DNA from 4 places in the Paenibacillus sp. BIHB 4019 genome. Region 1 is predicted to be linked to each of the others. Evidence: riboswitches for the same ligand, from Rfam matches in the RefSeq annotation. Region 1 holds a riboswitch; each other region holds the start of a gene.
What was found. Region 1 has a riboswitch for cobalamin ahead of BBD42_RS30885 (ABC transporter substrate-binding protein). Riboswitches for the same ligand answer to the same signal wherever they lie in the genome.

Region 1 (3,507 bases):
GGCAAAAAGGCATGCTTGAACACTTGAAAAATGAAAATCCGTCCTTTGGACAAGCCTCTCGCACGCGATGCTTTGACGAAGTTCTGGTTGTTCATCTCCAGCATATTCGTCCGCAAAACCCGGGCATAGACCGCTCCAAGCCCTAGGCCAAGAGTAACCGCCGGCATGAGGAGATGAGCAAAGCCCCCGCGTCCCATGGAAGGCAGCCAGCCAAGCCGGACCGAGAAGAAATAAATCAATAAAAAACCGAGCCAAAAGGAGGGGATCGAGGCGCCAAGCAGCGCAAGGATTCGGCCCATCCGGTCCAGCAGCCCTTTTGAAAAAATTGCGGTCACCATGCCTATGAGGCACGTTGCCAGCAGCATGACCAATGCGCCAGCAGTAGCAAGCTCCAGTGTGGCGGGCAGCCTTTTGAGCAGTTCCCCGGCAACCGGCTCCTTGGACATATAAGATGTCCCCCACTGCCATGTAAATACATCGCCTAGCCAGCCTATATATTGACTCCACAAGGAATCCGTCAGTCCCATTTCCTCCCGGAGCGCGTCAATCGCCTCCTGCGAAGCCGGGATATTATGCGTGGTCAGCAAAATTCTCGCCGGATCGCCTGGAGACACCCTCATTAATATAAAGGTCAGCGTCGCTACGCAAAAAATGACGAGCAGCATTTGCGCGACGCGTTCGAGCCAAAAACGAAGCATACTTGAGTTCACCCTTTACTTAAGGGATATCGACTTCAGCCGTCACATAATAATATTCGATCGGATGCGGTATGAAGCCCGTTACCCCTTTTTTCACGCCAAATACATTGTCAGGATGTACGATAAACGACTGCGGCAAATCAGCATTAATAATATCTTGGGCCTGTATCGCAAGCGCATTGCGCGCGTCGGTATCCGCCGTATCGTTAAGCTTATCGATTACCGTCTCAAGCGGCTTCGATTCATAATGGCTGACGTTCGATTCGCTAGCAGATTGATAGAAAATGTTCAAGAAATATTGCGGATCTCCCGTCTGTGCCGTTAGCATGCTGTACATAGCAAGGTCCCAATCGGACTTCGCAAGCTCAGCGTCAATATTTTCAACCTTGCGTATTTTCACGGTAATTCCTTCATTAAGCAATTGATTTTGGATAACCTCTGCCATAACCGACAGCTCAGGTCGGTGCGGGAACGTAAGAAGCGTCGCCTCGAACGGCTTGCCTTCCTTCTCCCACATGCCTTCCGCATTTTTCTGCCAGCCGCCAGCGGCCAGCAATTGTTCCGTCGTTTCCCCTGCTGCTTGCTCCGCCACTTTGCCGAATGGCAAAATTTCCGGGAACGGGCTTTTCGCTTTCGTGCCGTAACCACGCATAACCGATTCAATAATCGCCTCGCGCGGGATCGCGTGATCTACAACCTCGCGGTTCGCTTTTTCTTTAAACAAAGCAGAATTCATATTAAATAATACCATATGTGTACGAACGGATGGGGCAGACAGCACTTCCAGCTTGCTGTCCTTCTCTACCAGCTCAATGCTGTCAATCGGAATGTCCGTTGCGACATCTACTTCACCAGCTTGCAGCGCCATCAGACGCGTGTTGCCATCGGTCACAAACTTCATCGTCACCTCTGAAAGCTTTGCGGGTTTTCCCCAATAGCCATCATAACGCTCAACAACAAGCGATACGTCTTTTGTAAATTGCTTGATTTTGAAAGCTCCCGTCATGGCCGGGTAGCTGCCCGCTTCCTTCATGCTGTCAACATCAAGAATAATCGTGCTTGGATCAGCCAAGCTGGAAATGATCGCCGAGTTCGGCTGTGTCGTAATCACTTTCAGTTCGTCTGGCGCAAGCACTTCAATATCTTTAACTAGCAGCAAATCCTTCGCCAAATGGCTGTTCGCAATGGAACGCAGCAGCGATGCTTTTACGCTTTCAGCATCCATCTTTTTGCCGTCGTGGAACGTTACGCCCGTTTCCAGCTTGAACGTCCACGTATTAGCATCCTCCTGCTTCCACTCCTTCGCGAGCCAAGCGGATGGCTGCAGCTGCTCATTCAATTTAATTAGCGTCTCCCCTGCGCCCGAGCGCATAACATCCCAGCTATCGTCGCCATGCGGATCAACGCCTGCTGGGTTCCATGTGTACGCCATTGTTAGTGTTTTATTAGCGGCAGCAGCGTTATTTCCCGAGGCGGCATCCGTGCCCTGCTCTGCGTTTTGACCAGCATTCGTGCTGCATCCTGCAAGGACCAGCATCAAGCAAACGATCATCATTCCAAGTGTCAAGCTAAGTGGCTTCTTCGTGTTGTTCATGTTTCTTCGTCTCCCCTTCTAGTAAGCGTAAGCGGCCGAATGCCGTCCTGTGGCGGCAAAGCTGCCGTTTCGCGTAGAAATATAGAGAAAGGATACAAAAATCAAATCCTTTCCTATATTAAAAAAAAGCATCCCCGACCCTTAAGAAAGCAGTCAGAAATGCTTTTATGTTAAATAACTAAACCTTATCTGCGTCTGCTTGCCATGAAGCAACAAATAATCGTTAGACATTTTGCAATAAATGGGCATAACCAACCACCTCCCTAAGCACCGTAGGTCAAACAGTGATGTTAAAACAGGCAGGTCTCCTGACTTGGGGCCTCCCTCTCTTCCCTTCCCAGCTAGGGTAAGCTTCTGCTATTCGTCTTGCGACGAAAAGAAGCTCATCAGCCAGTGGCTTATTTGTGAGGGGAGCGCAGCCTGTGTAAGCTGCTGCCCTTTACAGTGGCGGGTCCGTGTCGGCCTTTAACCGAACTTCCCTTTTAAGCGAATGAAGACGTATAAGTTCCAGCCAACATTTCGCACCTATTTTCATTCAAGTATGAAGTTTTGCAGGCTCATAAGCCCGTCCTGTCCGTAATCCATTCTTAATCATAGGGAGGAAGCGGGAATCTGTCAATGGCTTTAATTCGAATATGAAAGTGTTTTCAATATAAGACTTTCATATTTTTTCCAGTAATGTTATATTGAAATTACTTCACGCATGATGAGCTTATTTATTAAGTTAGCCCAATAGATAACCTAATCAAATAGAAAAGGAATGATCACAGTGACGGTGAAAATCCTTCCAGTTGAAGAAAAGCAAATTATTGATTCATATTGGTTTTACAGTGATTTTTATTCTATTATCTCTCGTGTAGACTCGGAAAAATTATGGTTTATGAATAATTATATTAATTTATTCGATATTCCTGATCCAAACCAATTATATACCTTTTTCTTCAACGGTTATTATAGAGATAAAATGGTTGAGTTTTATGACTGCCCTTTTATTGATTTTCAGCGGATAGCGTTAGACAGGCAAAGCTCGACGATTTTAAATAACGACCTGTTTGATTTTATTAAAGCATCGATTGATGGCGGCTATTATGTAATCGTTATGATCGATCGTTTTTATATAAAAGAGTATGAAATTTCGGCAAAATCCCCACATGAAGTCATGATAAATGGGTATGATGATGCAAATAAAAAGCTGTACTTTTGTGACAATAATGC
Region 2 (3,507 bases), 2.9 Mb from region 1:
TGCTGCAAGTGCTGAAGCGGTTGAAAATGCCGCAAATTGTACTGGAGCTCATGATCATTATGTATCGCTTCATCTTTCTGCTGCTGGATACGGCGGGGGCTATGCTGCTCGCGCAGCGTGCACGGGGCGGTCAACACGGTTTTAAAGGCAAATTGCGAGATACGGCGGCGATTGCTGTGCGGCTCTTCGTCAAAACGATGCATCGATACAAGGGGCTGTCGAATGGGCTTATGGCAAGAGGATTTACGAATGAAATCCGCCTTGCGCCTGCTGTAAAGCGGAAGGTTCGCCTCCGGCATTGGGCGGAAGCGGGGCTCGGCTTAACGATTTTACTGGCAGCAGAGCTATGGCTTCGGTATGGAGGTGAATAAGCTGGCGGATAACGATCGGGCATCAACCATTATGGAAATGAACCAAGTGAGCTATGCTTATCCCGGAACGGACAAGTCTGCTTTAAACGGGCTAGAGCTGCGCATTCCTGCGAACAAAAAGGTAGCGCTGTGCGGGCATAATGGCTCGGGCAAGTCGACGCTTTTTTTGCAGCTTATTGGCATTAATCGTCCGCAATCCGGTTTCGTAAGCTGGCGCGGCGAGCCGCTCTCTTACAAGCCTAGAGAGCTCGCCAGCTTGAGACGGCGCGTCGGGCTTGTTTTTCAGGACCCGGAGCATCAGCTCATTCTGAATACCGCTTATGAGGATATTTCCTATGGGCTGCGCAATGCAGGGCTTCAAGAAGAGGAAATTGACAGACGTACGGCGCGCATCGTTCAGCAGCTGAACTTGCAGGAACTGGCGCATAAGCCGCTGCATCATCTCAGCCTTGGGCAAAAGAAGCGAGTTGCTCTTGCTGGCGTACTGGCGCTGGAGCCGGAGTTAGTGCTGCTTGATGAGCCGGCTGCTTATCTCGATCCGATATCGGAGCAGCGGCTGATGGCTGAGCTGGACCGCATTCATGCCAGCGGCATAACGCCGGTTATGGCGACGCATGACATGAATATGGCCTATGCTTGGGCGGATTGGATTTTCATCATGAATGAGGGCCGCTGTATATTGGAGGGCACGCCGGAATCGGTATTTCGCGAAGGCGAGCGCCTCAGAAGCCTTGGACTCACGCTGCCAATGGTGCTGGAGGCTTGGGAGGCACTGCCGCCTGAGCTGCGAGGAGAACAGCAGGCGCCGCGTACGCTTGCCCAGTTTAAAGCGGCTGTAAAATCTTTTATTGTTTAAATAAATAAATAAATAAATAAAGAACGACCAACTAAATAGCGAGGAATAGGGTGCTCTTGCGTAACGTCTTGAGCTTAAAAGGGAAGTCCGGTGCAATACCGGCGCGGTCCCGCCACTGTAACAGCGGAGTTTTGCGCAATAAAGCCACTGGCATGATGCCGGGAAGGCGAGCGCAGCGATGATGATGCTGGAGCCAGGAGACCTGCCTTATTCTATACACTGCAGTACCTACGGGAGATAGGGAGGTGTTAAAGATGGCAGCCATCGTTTGTTGAAACGAGGGGCGTCTTTACCCACATTTCTGTACAGGGTAGGACGTCCCTTTTTGCAGTTTCTGGCTGGCAGCAAATTGGATGTATAGGGAAAGGCCGCCGCGAAGAAATTCGCTCGCACTGCCATAAGTATATATCTGAGTTTGTTGATGAAATAACAAAGGATTATAACTTCCATCCACACGGATGAATAATGAAAAACAGGAGGCAACAACAATGAGTCAAGTAAAAAGCAGCAGTTTGGGATATCCGCGTATCGGTGAAAACAGAGAATGGAAAAAAGCGCTGGAGGCGTTCTGGAGCGGCAAGCTTGCGGAAGCGGCTTTCTTGAAGCAGCTGGAGACGATTCGTCTAAACCATCTCCAATTGCAAAAACAGGCTGGCATTGATCTCATTCCGGTAAATGATTTTTCGTATTATGACCATATCCTTGATACAGCTGCGATGTTTGGCGTCGTGCCAGAGCGCTTTGGCTATACAGGCGGTCCGGTATCGGTAACGACTTATTATGCAATGGCGAGAGGCAACAAAACCGCTTCTGCATCCGAGATGACAAAATGGTTCAATACGAACTATCACTACATTGTTCCTGAGCTGAAGGGCATTACGCCGGCGCTGACCGAGAACCGTCCGCTGATCGCTTACCGCGAGGCAAAGGAAAAGCTGGGCATCGAAGGCAAACCAGTCATTGTTGGACCTTATACATTCCTCAAGCTGTCTAAAGGCTATGCCGCTTCTGAGCTTGCTGCGGTTGCTGCCCAGTATGTGCCGCTGTATGCACAGGTGCTGCGCGAGCTGGAGCAAGAAGGCGTACAATGGGTGCAAATGGACGAGCCTTCGCTCGTAACGGACGTATCCGAAGCAGATCTGGCGATTGTGCAAAGCATTTATGCCCAGCTTCATGAAGCGGCACCTAAGCTCAATTTGCTGCTGCAAACGTATTTCGAATCCGTTCAGCATTATGCTGCAATCGCGGCTTTGCCTGTACAGGGCTTAGGTCTGGACTTCACAGCTGGCGCTGAAAAGAACCTGCAGCAGCTGGAGTCAATCGGCTTCCCGCAGGACAAAGTGCTGGGTGCAGGCGTTATTGACGGCCGCAACATTTGGCGGGCCGATCTTCAGGAGCGCAAAGCGCTGCTTGCCCGTATTGCAAAAGTCGTGCCAAACGACCGCCTGATTGTAAGCTCCTCTTGCAGCCTGCTGCATGTGCCTGTATCAGCGGCTCTTGAAACGGCACTGCCGGCAGAGCTTGCAGGCGCACTGGCCTATGCCAATGAGAAGCTGGAGGAAATTGCCGTTCTTGCAACTGCGCTGAATGAAGGAGAAGCAGCCGTAAAAGAGGCATTTGATCGCAATGCAGCAGCTTTGGCTGCACTTGCTGCATCGCCGTCCCGTGGCCGTGCAAGCGTCCATGCCGCTGTAGCGAGCATCGATGCACAGCCGTCGGAACGTAAAGCAGTATTTGCAGAGCGCCAAGTGAGCCAGAAGGAACGCTGGCAGCTGCCATTCTTGCCGACAACGACAATCGGCAGCTTCCCGCAAACGGCGGAAGTACGCCAAGCGAGACAGCAATGGCGTCGTGGTGATTTGGGCGAGGAGCAATACCGCGTATTCATTAAGGAGCAAATTCAGCATTGGATCAAGCTGCAGGAAGAGATCGGCCTTGACGTGCTCGTTCATGGAGAGTTTGAGCGTACGGATATGGTAGAGTTTTTCGGAGAGAAGCTGGAAGGCTTTGCTTTCACGAAAAATGGCTGGGTGCAATCCTATGGCTCGCGCTGCGTAAAACCGCCGGTCATTTACGGCGACGTGCAGTTCAGCAAGCCGATGACTGTTGAAGAAACCGTTTATGCGCAGTCGCTGACTTCTAAACCAGTGAAAGGCATGCTGACGGGCCCGATTACGATTTTGAACTGGTCGTTTGTCCGCAGCGACTTGACTCGTGAGCAGGTTGCTTACCAAATCGCGCTTGCCCTGGCAGAAGAAGTGAAGGCGCTGGAGGAAGCGG
Region 3 (3,507 bases), 2.9 Mb from region 1:
TGCTGCACTGCCGCTGCTATTAGTAAATTCAATGAGCAGAGCGGGCAAGCTGAGAATGAACAGCAGGCAAGAGGAGAAAAGCAGCGCCGCATAAAGCTTGGCAGGCACTTTCGCATAGCCGACCGTCCACAGCGCAAGCCATGCGAAAATGGCAAGCTGTACGAGCGGATGAGCGATATAGGCAAGCAGCAGCAGAAGGGCTGCAAGCCCGCATTTCCAAAGGGCGGATAAATCCCGCAGCTTATTGGAATAAGAAATCGTATCAATCCATTTCATCATTGCTGCTTCGTTTTCCCTGATTTCCCTTTAATAAGGCCAATTACATAGCCGATTACTCCGGCGCCAATCGCAGCTTGCAGCGCAAACAGCATGCTTTCCGTTTCTCCCGGCAACTCAGCCAGCGGGGACGCCCATGGCTCATAATGCGGCGCAATCGTCTGGATCATTTCCTCCGCTGCGCCATCCGCGCCGCCAAATTCGGCGTTAATGAATAGTAAAGGCGCAACGGCAAGCAAAACAACAATGGCTAAAATCCAAATATTTTTGGCGCTGCGGCTCATTATACGCGCTCCCCTTTCATTCTCCGCTTCAAAATAGACAGCTCGTCTGTATTAAAAGATTGCAGCCAGTTCCAGATCAATACCGTCAGCAAGCCTTCGCTAATCGCAAGCGGAACCTGGGTAATCGCAAAAATACCGCCAAATTTCATAAAGGATGCGAGTATGCCGCCCTCAACAGCCGGAAAAGCAACAGCCAGCTGAACCGAAGTAACGATATAAGTGGCCAAATCAGCAACAGCGGCAGCAGAAAAAATCGCCACGCCTTGCTTGCTGCCTGAACGCATCAGCAGCCGATAGACGGCATAGCCCGCCGCGGGACCTGCAACCGCCATTGAAAAAGCATTCGCGCCAAGCGTCGTCAGCCCGCCATGTGCAAGCAGCACCGCTTGAAACAGCAATACCATAGAACCTAATACGCTCATGGGCAGCGGCCCGAACATAACCGTGCCAAGCCCCGTTCCCGTCGGGTGCGAGCTGCTGCCTGTAACGGAAGGAATCTTAAGCGCGGACAGCACGAAGGTGAAGGCAGCCGCCAAGCCCAGCATCAGCTTAAGCTCTGGTGCTTCCTTTGTAATTTTCCGAATGGCGCGTACACCCAGAATGAAAAAAGGAATAAAGGCCGCCCACCAAAAAATCGCCCACCCCACAGGCAAAAATCCTTCCATAATGTGCATCGCATAAGCGGATTGCGGCTCATTCACCAGTAAAAAAAGCGTAAACCCAATAACCAGCAAAGCGGTGCTAACTGCTGTCTTTCTTTTTAACTTGACCATTCGTTTCAATACCCTCCCCAATGTGTTCATGCCTGAAGACAACAAAAAATGACCGCTTTCCCTTCGCTGGGAAAACGGCCATGTGTACGCAGAAATAGACGGTTGCGCCAGCAAACAGACTGGTAGCAATCGCTTTCGTTCGTACACCTATCCTTTCCGCGAAGGCAATGTGGTGCTGGAACGAGGTAGGTCTCCTGGCTAGCGGATCATTATTTTCCTTCGTCTTCCCTGGCTGCCCTAAAGCTTAGGCCAAGTGACTCCTGCTGGTGAAGGAAAACTCCCCGATTACAGTGGCGGGACCGCTCGGGATTTGCACCCGATTCCCTGTTACCCTTTGACGTGCGCAAAGGCACCTCGTTCCATTTGAATCATTTTTTCAAAATATAGGAAAGGATCTGATGTTCCAATCCCTTGTCTATATTTCTTGGACTTAAAACACGCCGCGCCGCCAAAGGACGGAGACAGCCGTTTCACCTTGTATTCATGGGTCATTTTGTAGTTTGATCTTATCACAAAAAATTCAGGCTGTCCCCTATAAATGTAAACGGCTACTTCCCTGTTAGAAGAAGGACAAAATAACGCCTACGACAAAACCGCATAATGCGCCGTTGACGCGAATCCACTGCAAATCGTTGCCGACTTTTTCCTCCAGCATGGAGACGAGCGCCTTGTCATCCATCCGGTCGAGATTATCCCGAACGAGCGCACCAATGCGATAGTGATTATTCTCAATAAGACGAACGAGATAACCGCGAATGCCCTCTTCCCAATTGGCGAGCATTTCCTGCTTGCCGTTCAAATAATCCGTTGCAAAACGGTATCCCTGCACAATGGCGCGCCCTCCGCTGCGATGCTGCTCCTCCAGCTTGTCCAGCACGAGCTGTCTCAGCTCCTCCAGACGCAAATGGATGAAGCGTTCCGTTTCTACGCTGTCCACACCCTGTTCAATGAGCTGCTTCAGCTTGAGCATCAGCTCTTCGTTATCGGCAAGCTTCTCCGCCTGGGCTCTCACCTCAAGCAGCAGCTTTTGCCGATGCGGGCTTCCAGGATGGGAGAGCTCCTGCATCGTTGAGAGCAGCATGTTCTGGATCAAGCCGCCGAGCTTCTCCTCGTTCATAAAGCCGACGAAAGCTTGCAGTGCAAACCCCATGAAGCCGCCAACCTTAAGCTCCTCCAGCTTTTTGAAGGCGAGCTTGCCGAGCATTTCCTCGGTTTCACGCTTGCGAATCCAGTGGCCTACATGCTCCAGGCCGTAATCCAGCGCCCGTTCATCCCAGCGCTCATGGACGAAACGATCCGCCAGCTTGCGAACGATTGGCGTAAAATCCTGCTTTTTCACATAATCCGCCAAAAATCCATGCAGCACGCCGCTAACCCGCTCCAAAGGCACGCGCTCTACTGCCGACTGGGCAAAATCAACCGCTGCCAGCCTGAATTTGCGCTTGCCAATCAGCCGGGTCGCCGCCGATGCTGCTCCTGCGAACAGTTGAAAGCCAGACAGCTTGCGGGTAATGCTTTCTTTATTCAGCAGTTCATTTTCCATAGCGCTGATGAGCGAGTTGACGATTTTCGCCCGGTTTTTGAGCAGCAAGGACGTATGCGGAATGGGAATGCCCATCGGATGGCGGAACAGTGCCGTCACCGCAAACCAGTCGGCAATTCCGCCGACCAGCCCTGCTTCAAAGCCGCTTTCCAGTAGATGCGTCCACGTGTTGTCTGGCAGCCACCATCTCGTAGTAATGAAGCCTGCCCCCATAACGGCAAGCGAAATACCTGCTATATATCTTGATTTCATCGTTGTCCTCCTAATCGCGGGCCCCAGCGCCCTCCTGTTGCATATTGCCCTATTATACCAGATAATGAGGTGGCAAGCGTAAACGGCTGTGCCTGCCTTTGGCAGTACAATCCCGTTTCGCGTAGAAATATAAGCGTTAATAAGAGTCAAACTTATTCTTCTTATATTTCAAGCGTAAACGGCTGTGCCTGCCTTCGGCAGCACAAGCTCGTTTCGCGTAGAAATATAAGCGTTAATAAGAGTCAAACTTATTCTTCTTATATTTCAAGCGTAAACGGCTGTGCCTGCCTTCGGCAGCACAAGCTCGTTTCGCGTAGAAATATAAGCGTTAATAAGAGTCAAACCTATTCTTCTTATATTTCAAGCGTAAACGGCTGTG
Region 4 (3,507 bases), 1.0 Mb from region 1:
CATCTGGATGCTTTCACGGATGGAGACTCCGTTTCTTCATGGGCGCAAGCTGCGGTAGCCCGAGCATCGAAAGACGGCATTATGAAAGGAATGGAAGACGGACGCTTTGCCCCGAGGGAGAATGTAACGAGGGCGCAGGCAGCGGTTATACTGAAAAGGTTCCTGCAATATGTACATTTTATCGATTAAATCAAGCAAAGTAATCCATCCCAAATTAATCGAGATACTCATTCATAGAATCGTCTGTATAACGATAGGGAAGGAGCTTGCCTCGTGGCAGCTCCTTTTCGTCGTACAAGTAACTGGCAGGTATATGTGAAATGTCGGTTGACAAGAAAATGGTCTAAATGAAATCCACGAAATTTTCGGGCTGTTTTAGTCTCATTTGATCTTATAGCCCACATAAATGATGGACAAGCTTATTAATAAGACGAAATGCAACCGTTTGGACGCATCTGCCGTATAAGTAGTGCTCTGTGCAAGACAGGCGGAAAGGAAGAGATTAAACATGGCCATTCGTTCAGGAAAAAGCATACTTTTAATCATTGGAATGTTATTATTAGGAGGATGCTCGTTATTTGAGGATGCCAAACAGGCGGTTAATTCCGTATCGAGCTCGGCCGATTATGTGACGGGGGCAGCAACATACATGCAGACGCTCACGAGCTTTAGCGAGCAGGCGACGCAGCTTGCGGAGCAAGCCGTAAACGATGCGAGTGCACGCGCTGATTATAAGGAACAGCTGGTAGCGGTGCAGGAGTCGATCAAGCAGTTTGGCGAGCTGCAAGCGCCAGATTTTGCCAAGGACGTCCATCAGACCGTGGTCGATTATAATTTGAAGCTGCAGGACAGCATTGATGCGGTGCTGAAGCAGATCGAAGACGGCAAAGCATTGGTTGACGCAACGGAAATTCCAAATACGATTAACAAAATCAACGAGCTGTTAAATCAAGTGAACCAACTACAGCAGCTGGTGTCGTAACGTAAAGAGAGGAAGAATGGAAGATGAAAGTTAACATTTTGCATGCTAGCATGACGAACTCCAAGGAATCTGGTTTCGTAGGCAAGGTTCATTTTGAAGTAGAGGGCCAGACGAACCAATACGAAATTACCCTTCACAGCCGCAAGGCGACAGAGTGGGGCTACGGTTTGTTTTTTCTGAATGAATCGGGCAAGGAAGAAGATCTTTTGGCGGTTGAGGATGAGCTGGAAGAGGACGATGAGCTGTTTGATTCCCTCGTGAAAGCGGCTTGGGACACGCTGGAGAAGAAATAAATAGCCCGGAAAAAAATAGAGCTGGCGTCAGCCTGGACATGCTGTCCGTGCTTGCGCCGGCTCTATTTGCGCCAAGGCTGATGGCATAAACGCACTTGTCGATCATACAATCTAATGTTATCATTAAGATTACAATTTAATAGGAAGGGAATAAGTGTCAGCAGGCGCCAAAGCGCCCAAGTTGACTTAATAGGGAAGTCGGTGAGAGACCGGCGCGGACCCGCCACTGTGTGAAGCCCTAACGCTTCAAAGCCAGGAGACCTGCTTATTTCAACGACACTGTAAACCTACGTGGATATTAGGAAGGTGTTAGAGATTGGATGGCCCTTCGCTGTCTGCGTTTAACAAGGACATTGGTCTTTTCAAGCATTTCTAACACATATTGTTAGAGGTGCTTTTTTTGTTGGATAGAAATTGTAAATTGCTACATAGAAGGAGTTGGGCATCAATGAGTGAAGCAGGCGTCGGCAAGCTGTTAATTATCGGATTCGGCCCAGGGAGCTTCGAGCATATTACGAAACGCGCCCGTGAAGCGATTCAGGAGAGCGATATTGTCATCGGCTATAATACGTATGTCGACTTGATTCGGGAGCTAATCAGCGATCAGGCGATTGTGCGTACGGGGATGACAGAGGAGGTCAGCCGGGCGCAGGAAGCGGTGCGCCAAGCGGAGAACGGCAAGAAGGTAGCCGTTATATCAAGCGGCGATGCGGGCGTATACGGCATGGCAGGACTCGTGTATGAGGTGCTGATTGAGAAAGGCTGGAAGCGTAATGGCGGGGTAGAGGTTGAAGTGATTCCCGGCATTTCTGCCATTAACTCGACAGCATCCCTGCTTGGCGCGCCGATAATGCATGATGCTTGCACGATCAGCCTGAGCGATCATTTGACGCCTTGGGAGCTTATTGCGCGCAGGGTAGAAGCGGCCGGACAAGCGGATTTCGTCATTGCGCTTTATAACCCGCGCAGTGGCAGAAGAACGCGGCAAATCGTGGAGACTCAGCGGATTTTGCTCAAATACCGCTCGCCAGATACGCCGGTAGGCATTGTGAAAAGCGCGTACCGCGACCGTGAAGACATTGTCGTGACGACTCTTTCTCGGATGCTTGACCATGATATCGGCATGCTGACAACAGTCGTTATCGGCAACTCTACTACTGTCAATTATGACGGGCTAATGATTACGCCGCGCGGCTATCAGCGCAAATATACGCTAGGCGAAGGGGCTCAGCCTTTGAAGCCCCACCAGCGTCTGCAAGAGAAGAATGAGCCATGGGCGCTTCATACGGCAGGAATGCCTGAGCTTCCAGCGGACGGGGGCTATCGCGCGGATGAATATGACGCGACGGACCAGCTGCTCGAGCGGGAGGAGCCGCAGGCGGTTGCGACAGACGAACCGAGAAATGGTAATGGACAGGGCAGCGGAGTAGCGGTTGCTGTAGCACCCCCGGTTGTGCCCGTGAATCCGGCACCAGCCCCAATAAATACAGCCGTTTCGATGAGGGCAGAGGCTGCCCCGGTACCGGCAGTATCGCCTCTGCATTTGGCGATGGAAGCGGTGCTCCTGAATGATCGCAGCAAAGGTATCGAGCCTAGTGCGGCGTTTGGCGCAGTATCGAGCCCTATGCCTGTGTTTGCGCAGCAATCGGTGCTTGAGTTTGCAGTAAGCCCAGGTGTCGCGACGAAAAATTTTACGCCCCAGCAGCTCGTAGCATTGGCGCAGGCTGTTGGCGAGAAGGGTTCGATTGAATATACGCCGCATCATCATTTGCTGGTGCGAATTCCGACATCGGACCCGGACAGTGTGACGGCGCAGCTGCGTGCGGATGGGCTCAGCCTAGCTCCAATCGGTGATGTACTGCAATTGAAGGCTTGCGATTTTTGCAATCTGGAGAAGGCGGAATCGGTGCCTTATGCCGATGAGCTGCAAGACAAGATCGGCGGCATGGCAATGCCGAAGGAGCTGCGCATCGGGTTCAATGGCTGCGGCATGGCATGTTATGGCGCAGTAAACGAGGATATCGGCATCGTGTATCGCCGTGGCAAATTCGATTTGTTCCTCGGCGGAAAAACCGTCGGCCGCAACGCGCATGCCGCGCAGCCAGTTGCCGAAGGCATTGCCGTCGACGAAATCGTGCCACTGATTGAACGCATTATTGCGCTTTATAAATCGGAAGGACATCCGAATGAGCGCTTTCATAAATTTTTCAAACGAATGGGTCAAATAGAAGG

Region 2: linked by a shared signal. The riboswitch ahead of metE (5-methyltetrahydropteroyltriglutamate--homocysteine S-methyltransferase) and the one ahead of BBD42_RS30885 (ABC transporter substrate-binding protein) in region 1 are both predicted to bind cobalamin.
Region 3: linked by a shared signal. The riboswitch ahead of BBD42_RS18220 (energy-coupling factor ABC transporter permease) and the one ahead of BBD42_RS30885 (ABC transporter substrate-binding protein) in region 1 are both predicted to bind cobalamin.
Region 4: linked by a shared signal. The riboswitch ahead of cobJ (precorrin-3B C(17)-methyltransferase) and the one ahead of BBD42_RS30885 (ABC transporter substrate-binding protein) in region 1 are both predicted to bind cobalamin.

What each region holds. Positions count from the first base shown of each region.
Region 1 is NZ_CP016808.1:7,128,921-7,132,427, forward strand. It holds gene nikB (nickel ABC transporter permease) at 1-698, opposite strand, end outside; gene BBD42_RS30885 (ABC transporter substrate-binding protein) at 718-2,292, opposite strand; cobalamin riboswitch at 2,574-2,836, opposite strand; gene BBD42_RS30890 (hypothetical protein) at 3,062-3,507, shown strand, end outside.
Region 2 is NZ_CP016808.1:4,192,179-4,195,685, forward strand. It holds gene cbiQ (cobalt ECF transporter T component CbiQ) at 1-371, shown strand, start outside; gene BBD42_RS18235 (energy-coupling factor ABC transporter ATP-binding protein) at 358-1,227, shown strand; cobalamin riboswitch at 1,259-1,451, shown strand; gene metE (5-methyltetrahydropteroyltriglutamate--homocysteine S-methyltransferase) at 1,716-3,507, shown strand, end outside.
Region 3 is NZ_CP016808.1:4,188,506-4,192,012, reverse strand. It holds gene cbiQ (cobalt ECF transporter T component CbiQ) at 1-279, opposite strand, end outside; gene BBD42_RS18225 (energy-coupling factor ABC transporter substrate-binding protein) at 276-560, opposite strand; gene BBD42_RS18220 (energy-coupling factor ABC transporter permease) at 560-1,333, opposite strand; cobalamin riboswitch at 1,501-1,705, opposite strand; gene BBD42_RS18215 (DUF445 domain-containing protein) at 1,893-3,128, opposite strand.
Region 4 is NZ_CP016808.1:6,089,254-6,092,760, reverse strand. It holds gene BBD42_RS26365 (leucine-rich repeat protein) at 1-189, shown strand, start outside; gene BBD42_RS26360 (DUF6376 family protein) at 509-982, shown strand; gene BBD42_RS26355 (hypothetical protein) at 1,006-1,275, shown strand; cobalamin riboswitch at 1,411-1,558, shown strand; gene cobJ (precorrin-3B C(17)-methyltransferase) at 1,724-3,507, shown strand, end outside.